Linked DNA regions of Variovorax paradoxus. The protein of the gene in region 2 interacts with the protein of the main gene of each other region in a pairwise test. Links are inferred from orthologs where the notes say so. Each region holds a gene or a part of one and is shown on either strand. Other genes may lie near its edges. The genes, in order: ftsH and hflK.

Region 1 (3,316 bases), 540 kb from region 2 along the record:
GCGCTCGGCGGCCGCTGGAATGCCGCTGACCGTGCCGATCGACGACTTGCGCGACCAGCCCAGCAGCAGCGGATAGCCGGCCCCGAGCAGTTCGCGCTGGCGCGCCAGCAGCGCAAAATTCTGCGCCACGGTCTTGCCGAACCCGATGCCCGGGTCCAGCGTGATTCGCGATGGATCGATCTTCAGCGCGCGAAGCTGCGCCACCTGCTCGACCCAGAACGACAGCACCTCGGGCACCACATCGCCCTGCATGGGCGCCGTCTGCATAGTCTGCGGATCCCGATGCATGTGCATCAGGCAGACGCCACAGGAAGGGTGCGCCGCCACCGCCTCGCGCGCCCCAGGCTGCCGCAGCGCCCAGACGTCGTTGACGATGTCGGCACCCAGCTCGAGCACCGCGCGCATGACTTCCGGCTTGTAGGTATCGACGGACAGCGGCACGTTGAGCTTCACAGCTTCCCGGACCACCGGCAGCACGCGCGCCAGTTCGGCATCGAGCGGCACGGCCGGGCTGCCGGGGCGGGTCGATTCGCCGCCGATGTCGAGGATGTCGGCCCCCTCCTTCAGCAACTGCTCGCAATGCCGCAGCGCGGCCTCGGTCGAGGCATGCGCCCCGCCGTCGGAGAAGGAATCGGGGGTGACGTTGACGATGCCCATCACGCGCGGCTGCGCGAGATCGATTGCAAAACGGCCGGCCTGCCAGACCGTTGCGGGAGCCATCGTCATGCGGCACCTTCATCGAAAACGGGGCCCATGGCCCCGTTGGTGTTGAACACCGGATGCACTTCAGGCAACTGTGGGTGCCGGATCCGGATTGACTGCCGGCGTGCCGCCGCTGCCGCCACTGCCCGACGGCGGAATGCGCGGCGTCCAGTCCTTGGGCGGACGCGGTGCGCGGCCGGCCATGATGTCGTCGAGCTGTTCCGTGTCGATGGTTTCCCATTCGAGCAGGGCCTTGGCCATGGCGTGCATCTTGTCGCTGTTTTCCTCGATCAGGCGGCGCGCCTGCGCGTACTGCTCGTCGATGATGCGGCGCACTTCGGCATCGACCTTTTCCATGGTCTGCTCGCTCATGTTGGTGGTCTTGGTGACCGAGCGGCCGAGGAACACTTCGCCTTCGTTCTCGGCGTAGACCATCGGGCCCAGCGCATCGGTCATGCCGTAGCGCGTGACCATGTCGCGGGCAATGGAAGTCGCGCGCTCGAAGTCGTTGCTGGCGCCGGTGGTCATCTGGTGCATGAACACTTCTTCGGCGATACGGCCGCCGAACAGCATGCTGATCTGGTTCAGCATGTATTCGCGGTCATAGCTGTAGCGGTCCTGCGCCGGCAGGCTCATGGTCACGCCCAGGGCTCGGCCTCGCGGAATGATGGTGACCTTGTGGACCGGGTCGCACTTGGGCAGCAGCTTGCCGATGAGCGCGTGGCCGGACTCGTGGTAGGCCGTGTTGCGGCGCTCTTCCTCGGGCATGACCATGCTCTTGCGCTCGGGGCCCATGAAGATCTTGTCCTTGGCCTTCTCGAAGTCCTGCATCTCGACCACGCGCGCATTGCGGCGTGCGGCCATCAGGGCGGCCTCGTTGCAGAGGTTGGCCAGGTCGGCGCCGGACATGCCGGGCGTGCCGCGCGCGATGACGCTCGGGTTCACGTCCTGGCCGAGCGGCACCTTGCGCATGTGCACGCCCAGGATCTGCTCGCGGCCGCGGATGTCGGGCAGCGTCACATACACCTGGCGGTCGAAGCGGCCGGGGCGCAGCAGCGCGGCGTCCAGGATGTCGGGGCGGTTGGTGGCAGCCACCACGATCACGCCCAGGTTGGTTTCGAAGCCGTCCATCTCGACCAGCATCTGGTTCAGGGTCTGTTCGCGCTCGTCGTTGCCGCCACCCAGGCCGGCGCCGCGCTGGCGGCCCACCGCATCGATTTCGTCGATGAAGATGATGCAGGGGGCGTTTTTCTTGGCGTTCTCGAACATGTCGCGCACGCGGGCCGCGCCCACACCGACGAACATTTCGACGAAGTCGGAACCCGAAATCGAGAAGAACGGAACCTTGGCTTCGCCGGCAATCGACTTGGCCAGCAAGGTCTTGCCGGTACCCGGCGGGCCGACCAGCAGCAGGCCGCGCGGAATGCGGCCGCCGAGCTTCTGGAAGCGCTGCGGGTCTTTCAGGAAGTCGACCACTTCACGGACTTCTTCCTTGGCCTCGTCGCAGCCCGCGACGTCGGCGAAAGTGACCGTGTTGTTGTTCTCGTCCATCATGCGGGCCTTGCTCTTGCCGAAGCTGAACGCCCCGCCTTTGCCGCCGCCCTGCATCTGCCGCATGAAGTAGATCCAGACGCCAATCAGCAGCAGCATCGGCCCCCAGCTCACCAGCAGCGTCATGAGGAGCGAGCCCTCTTCGCGTGGCTTGACGTCGAACTTGACGTTGTGATCGATCAGGTCGCCCACCAGGCCGCGGTCGAGCACGGTGGCGGTTGTACGGATCTTGCGATCCTCATTGGTGACGGCCACGATTTCTCCGCCGCCGGCGCCTTCGGGAATGACGGCGCTCTTGATCTGGTTGTTTCGGACCTGATCCAGGAACTCCGAATAACTCACCGTCCCTGAACCGACGCCGCCGCGGGTGTCGAACTGCTTGAACACAGTGAACAACACCATGGCAATGACGAGCCATACGGCAACTTTGGAAAACCACTGATTGTTCAAACGAAGCTCCAGTCGAAAGCGCGTGACAAGATTGTGAAAAGAACGCGCTATGGATACGCAATTGCGCCCCATTTTAGGCTTTTCAAGCTGCGAAAAGCGGGCATTTCCCTAAAGCAGCCATAGCTTGACAAGGGTTTGCGCCCCATAGGCGCGCTTTCCCGGGGGCTGGCCTCAAGGTATCAAAGCGTTTCCTGAGCCTTCAGACCCATGCCGACAAGAAAAGTTTCGGACGATTTGTCGCGCGAAGCCTTGGGTTTGAACGGCTTCACGGTGCGGAAATTCGCCTTGAACAGCTTCACCAGTTCGTCATAGCCGCCGCCATGAAAAAGCTTGGCCACCAAGGCTCCTTCGGGCTTCAGATGGTGCCGGGCGAAGTCGATTGCAAGCTCGATCAGGTGCGCCACGCGGGCCGCATCGGCCGAATGGATGCCCGACAGGTTGGGCGCCATGTCGGAAACCACCAGGTCGGCCTTCCGGCCGGCCATTGCACCCAGCACCTGCTCCAGCAGTTCCGTCTCGCGGAAATCGCCCTGCAGAAAGGTCACGCCCTCGATGGGCTCCATCGGCAGGATGTCCAGCGCGATGATGGTGCCGTTCAACTCGCCGGCCGCGG
Region 2 (3,269 bases):
AAAACCGCGCCGCCACCCGCCCGGCGAGACGAAAGGCAGGATGCCTTCGATCACCAGGACCAGCGCCAGCGCGCTCCAGAAGATTTCGGCGCTCACGGCGGCAGCGGCCCGGATGCCGGGTCAGCGGCGTGGAGGCGCGTTGCCTGCGGGCGTGCCGGCGCTCTGCATGGCGCGGAAGAAGTCCGACGACGGGTCGAGCACCATCACGTCGCTCTTCTTGTTGAAGCTCTGCTTGTAGGCGTCGAGGCTGCGGTAGAACTGCGCGAACTGCGGGTCGCGGCCAAAGGACTCGCTGTAGGCGGCAGCAGCCTGGGCATCGCCCTCGCCCTTGATCTTCTGGGCATCGCGATAGGCGTTCGCCACGATCACTTCGCGCTGGCGGTCGGCGTCGGCGCGGATCTTTTCGCCCTCGGCAAAGCCGGTCGAACGCAGTTCATTGGCCACGCGCTTGCGCTCTGCCTCCATCCGGCGGTAGACCGATTCGGTGATGGCTTCCACATAGTCGACACGCGTGATGCGCACGTCGATGACGTCAACGCCCCAGGGCTTGGCACCCTTCACCACGGCCAGCACCTCGCGCTGAACGTCGGCCATCAGCGCCTCGCGGCGCACCGAGATCAGGTCGCGCACGGTGCGCTTGTTGATGTTTTCCTGGAAGGCGTTGCGCACCACCCGGTTGAGCTGCGTGGCGCCGGCATTTTCGTCGAGGCCCACGTTGCGGATGTAGGCCTGCGGATCGGTGATGCGCCAGCGCACGTACCAGTCGATCACCACGCGCTGCTTCTCGGCCGTGAGCATGGGCTCGGTGTCGAGGCTGGAGAGCGTGAGCAGCCGCTTGTCGATGTACGACACGTTCTGGAACGGCGGCGGCAGCTTGAAGTTCAGGCCCGGCTCGGTGATGACCTGCTTGATCTGGCCCAGGGCGTAGACCACGCCGAACTGGCGCTGGTCGACGACGAAGAGCGTCGAGCTCAGCAGCACCAGCAGCACGAGGATCGACGAAGCGATGAATCCGATTCTGTTCATGTTCTTACTGGCCTTTTCAACGCACGTCGCGATCACGCGAACGGCCATCGCGGGCGCGGCTCTCGCTCGATGGCGGCGCCACCGGAATCACTGACGACTGGGCGGGCGCGGTACCCGCCACGCTGGGGCTGGCCGCATCGACCGGCGTTGCGGCCGGGTTGTTGCCGCTCAGCTGCATGAGCTTGTCGAGCGGCAGGTACAGCAGGTTGGAGCCTTGCTTGGTATCGACCAGCACCTTGGTGGTGCTGGCGTAGATCTGCTGCATGGCGTCGGTGTACATGCGGTCGCGCGTCACCTGCGGCGCCTTCTGGTATTCGGCCAGCACCGCGCCAAAGCGCCCTGCATCGCCCTGCGCCTGCGCAACGATGCGCGCCTTGTAGGCCTCGGACTCTTCCTTGAGGCGCGACGAGGTACCGGTGGCACGCGGGATCACGTCGTTGGCGTAGGCCTGGGCCTCGTTCTTGGCGCGCTCGCGCTCCTGTCCGGCCTTGAGCACGTCGTCGAAGGCGGCCTGCACCTGCTCGGGCGGCCGCACGCCGCCTTGCTGCAGGTTGATGTTGACGACTTCCACGCCGACCTTGTAACGGTCGAGGATGGTCTGCATCAGCGTGCGCACGCGAGGCGCGATCTGGTCGCGCTCCTCGGCAAGGGCCGCGTCCATCTTCATCTTGCCGACCACTTCGCGCACGGCGGTTTCGGCCACCTGCACCACGGTTTCGGAGGGCGACTTGCTTTCGTACAGATAGGCGCGCGCATCGCTCAGGCGGTATTGCACGGCGAACTTGATCTCGACGATGTTCTCGTCTTCGGTCAGCATGGCCGATTCGCGCAGGCCGGTCGAACGCACGATGGCATCGCGGCCCACGTCGGTCGAGCGGATCTGCGTGGTCACCACCACTTCGTGACGCTGGATGGGGTACGGCAGGCGCCAGTTGAAGCCGGCATTCACAGTCGACTTGTAGCGGCCGAACTGCGTCACCACGGCCTGCTGGCCTTCATTCACGATGAAGAAGCCGGTACCGAGCCAGATGAGAACGGCAACCGCCGCCACCAGTCCGAGACCGAAGCCTGCATTCTTCATGTCCGGCCGATAGCCATTGCCGCCACCGCCGTTGCCAGTGGGGCGATTGCCGCCGCCCTTGCCACCGAAGAAGCCCCCCAGCTTGCGATTGAGGTCGCGCCAGAGTTCGTCGAGGTCGGGCGGCCCCTGGTTCGGGCCTTGGCCGCGGGGACGGTTGCCGTTGCCGTTGTTGTTGCCCGAGGGCGGTGGCGTTGGTGCGCCCGGCGGGTCTGCGTCGGGAGGCCGGTTGCCCGTCGGGCGGTCGCCGTTGGACGCCGGCTCGTCGCCGCGACCCCATCGGCCATCGTTCAGGTTGAACATGCCCAGAAACCCTCTCCACGCTGGCTTTGCATTCATTCGCTTCGTTCTCTTGTCAGTGGCGGGATTGTGCCCAATCAATTGGCGGTATCGTGCAATTCAGTGTCGGCCTCTGGGGTCATCGTATCGCCCATGGAGCCCGACCGGCGGGCCAGCTCGGCTCGCAGGAGCGGCACGCCCTCGCCACTGCGGGCGCTGAGGAAGATGCGCGGAACCTGCACGCCGTCGACTTCGATGTCGTCCTGCAGATGCAGCGGGTGCTGCGCGGTTTCAAGAGCATCGAGCTTGTTGAACACCAGAAGCTGCGCAACGGCGTCCGCACCGATGTCGCGAAGAACGGATCGCACTTCGGCCATCTGCTCTGGGTAATGCGGATTGGAAGCATCGACCACATGCAGCAGCAAGTCGGCGTCGACGGCCTCTTGCAGCGTGGCCTTGAAGGCGTCGACGAGGCCGTGCGGCAGGTCGCGGATGAAGCCGACGGTGTCGGAAATCGAGACCTGCCTGCGCGCGTCGCCCAGGTAGAGGTTGCGCGTGGTGGTGTCGAGCGTGGCAAAGAGCTGGTCGGCTGCATAGGCGCGGGCCTTGACCAGCGCATTGAACAGCGACGACTTGCCGGCGTTGGTATAGCCCACGAGCGAGATGTTGAAAGTCTCGCGGCGCTCGCGCTGGCGGCGCTGCGTGCCGCGCTGCTTCTGCACCTTGGCCAGGCGCTCGCGCGTGCGCTTGATCGATTCGCTGATCATTCGGCGGTCGAGCTCGATCTGCTTTTCACCGGGACCGCCGCGCACGCCCGCGCCGCCGGTCTGGCGCTCGAGGTGGGACCAGCGGCGGACCAGCCGCGTGCTCAGGTACTGCAGGCGGG

What was found.
Region 1: the proteins of hflK (region 2) and ftsH interact in binary tests that used the Escherichia coli proteins (3 or more experiments, as listed by UniProt). The link is inferred for Variovorax paradoxus from one-to-one orthologs.

The regions. Positions count from the first base shown.
Region 1 is NZ_JAUSXL010000002.1:4,566,010-4,569,325, reverse strand. Bases 246-3,244 are described here. They hold ftsH (ATP-dependent zinc metalloprotease FtsH), read right to left. Parts: upstream 2,704-3,244; coding sequence 787-2,703; downstream 246-786. Other genes in these bases: QFZ47_RS25130 (RlmE family RNA methyltransferase), read right to left, coding at 2,883-3,244; folP (dihydropteroate synthase), read right to left, coding at 246-726. Outside these bases: more of folP, read right to left, coding at 1-245; more of QFZ47_RS25130, read right to left, coding at 3,245-3,316. UniProt on the Escherichia coli protein: Acts as a processive, ATP-dependent zinc metallopeptidase for both cytoplasmic and membrane proteins. Plays a role in the quality control of integral membrane proteins.
Region 2 is NZ_JAUSXL010000002.1:5,103,722-5,106,990, forward strand. What follows is about bases 226-3,177. They hold hflK (FtsH protease activity modulator HflK), read right to left. Parts: upstream 2,408-3,177; coding sequence 1,043-2,407; downstream 226-1,042. Other genes in these bases: hflC (protease modulator HflC), read right to left, coding at 226-1,026; hflX (GTPase HflX), read right to left, coding at 2,482-3,177. Outside these bases: QFZ47_RS27835 (DUF2065 domain-containing protein), read right to left, coding at 1-96; more of hflC, read right to left, coding at 121-225; more of hflX, read right to left, coding at 3,178-3,269.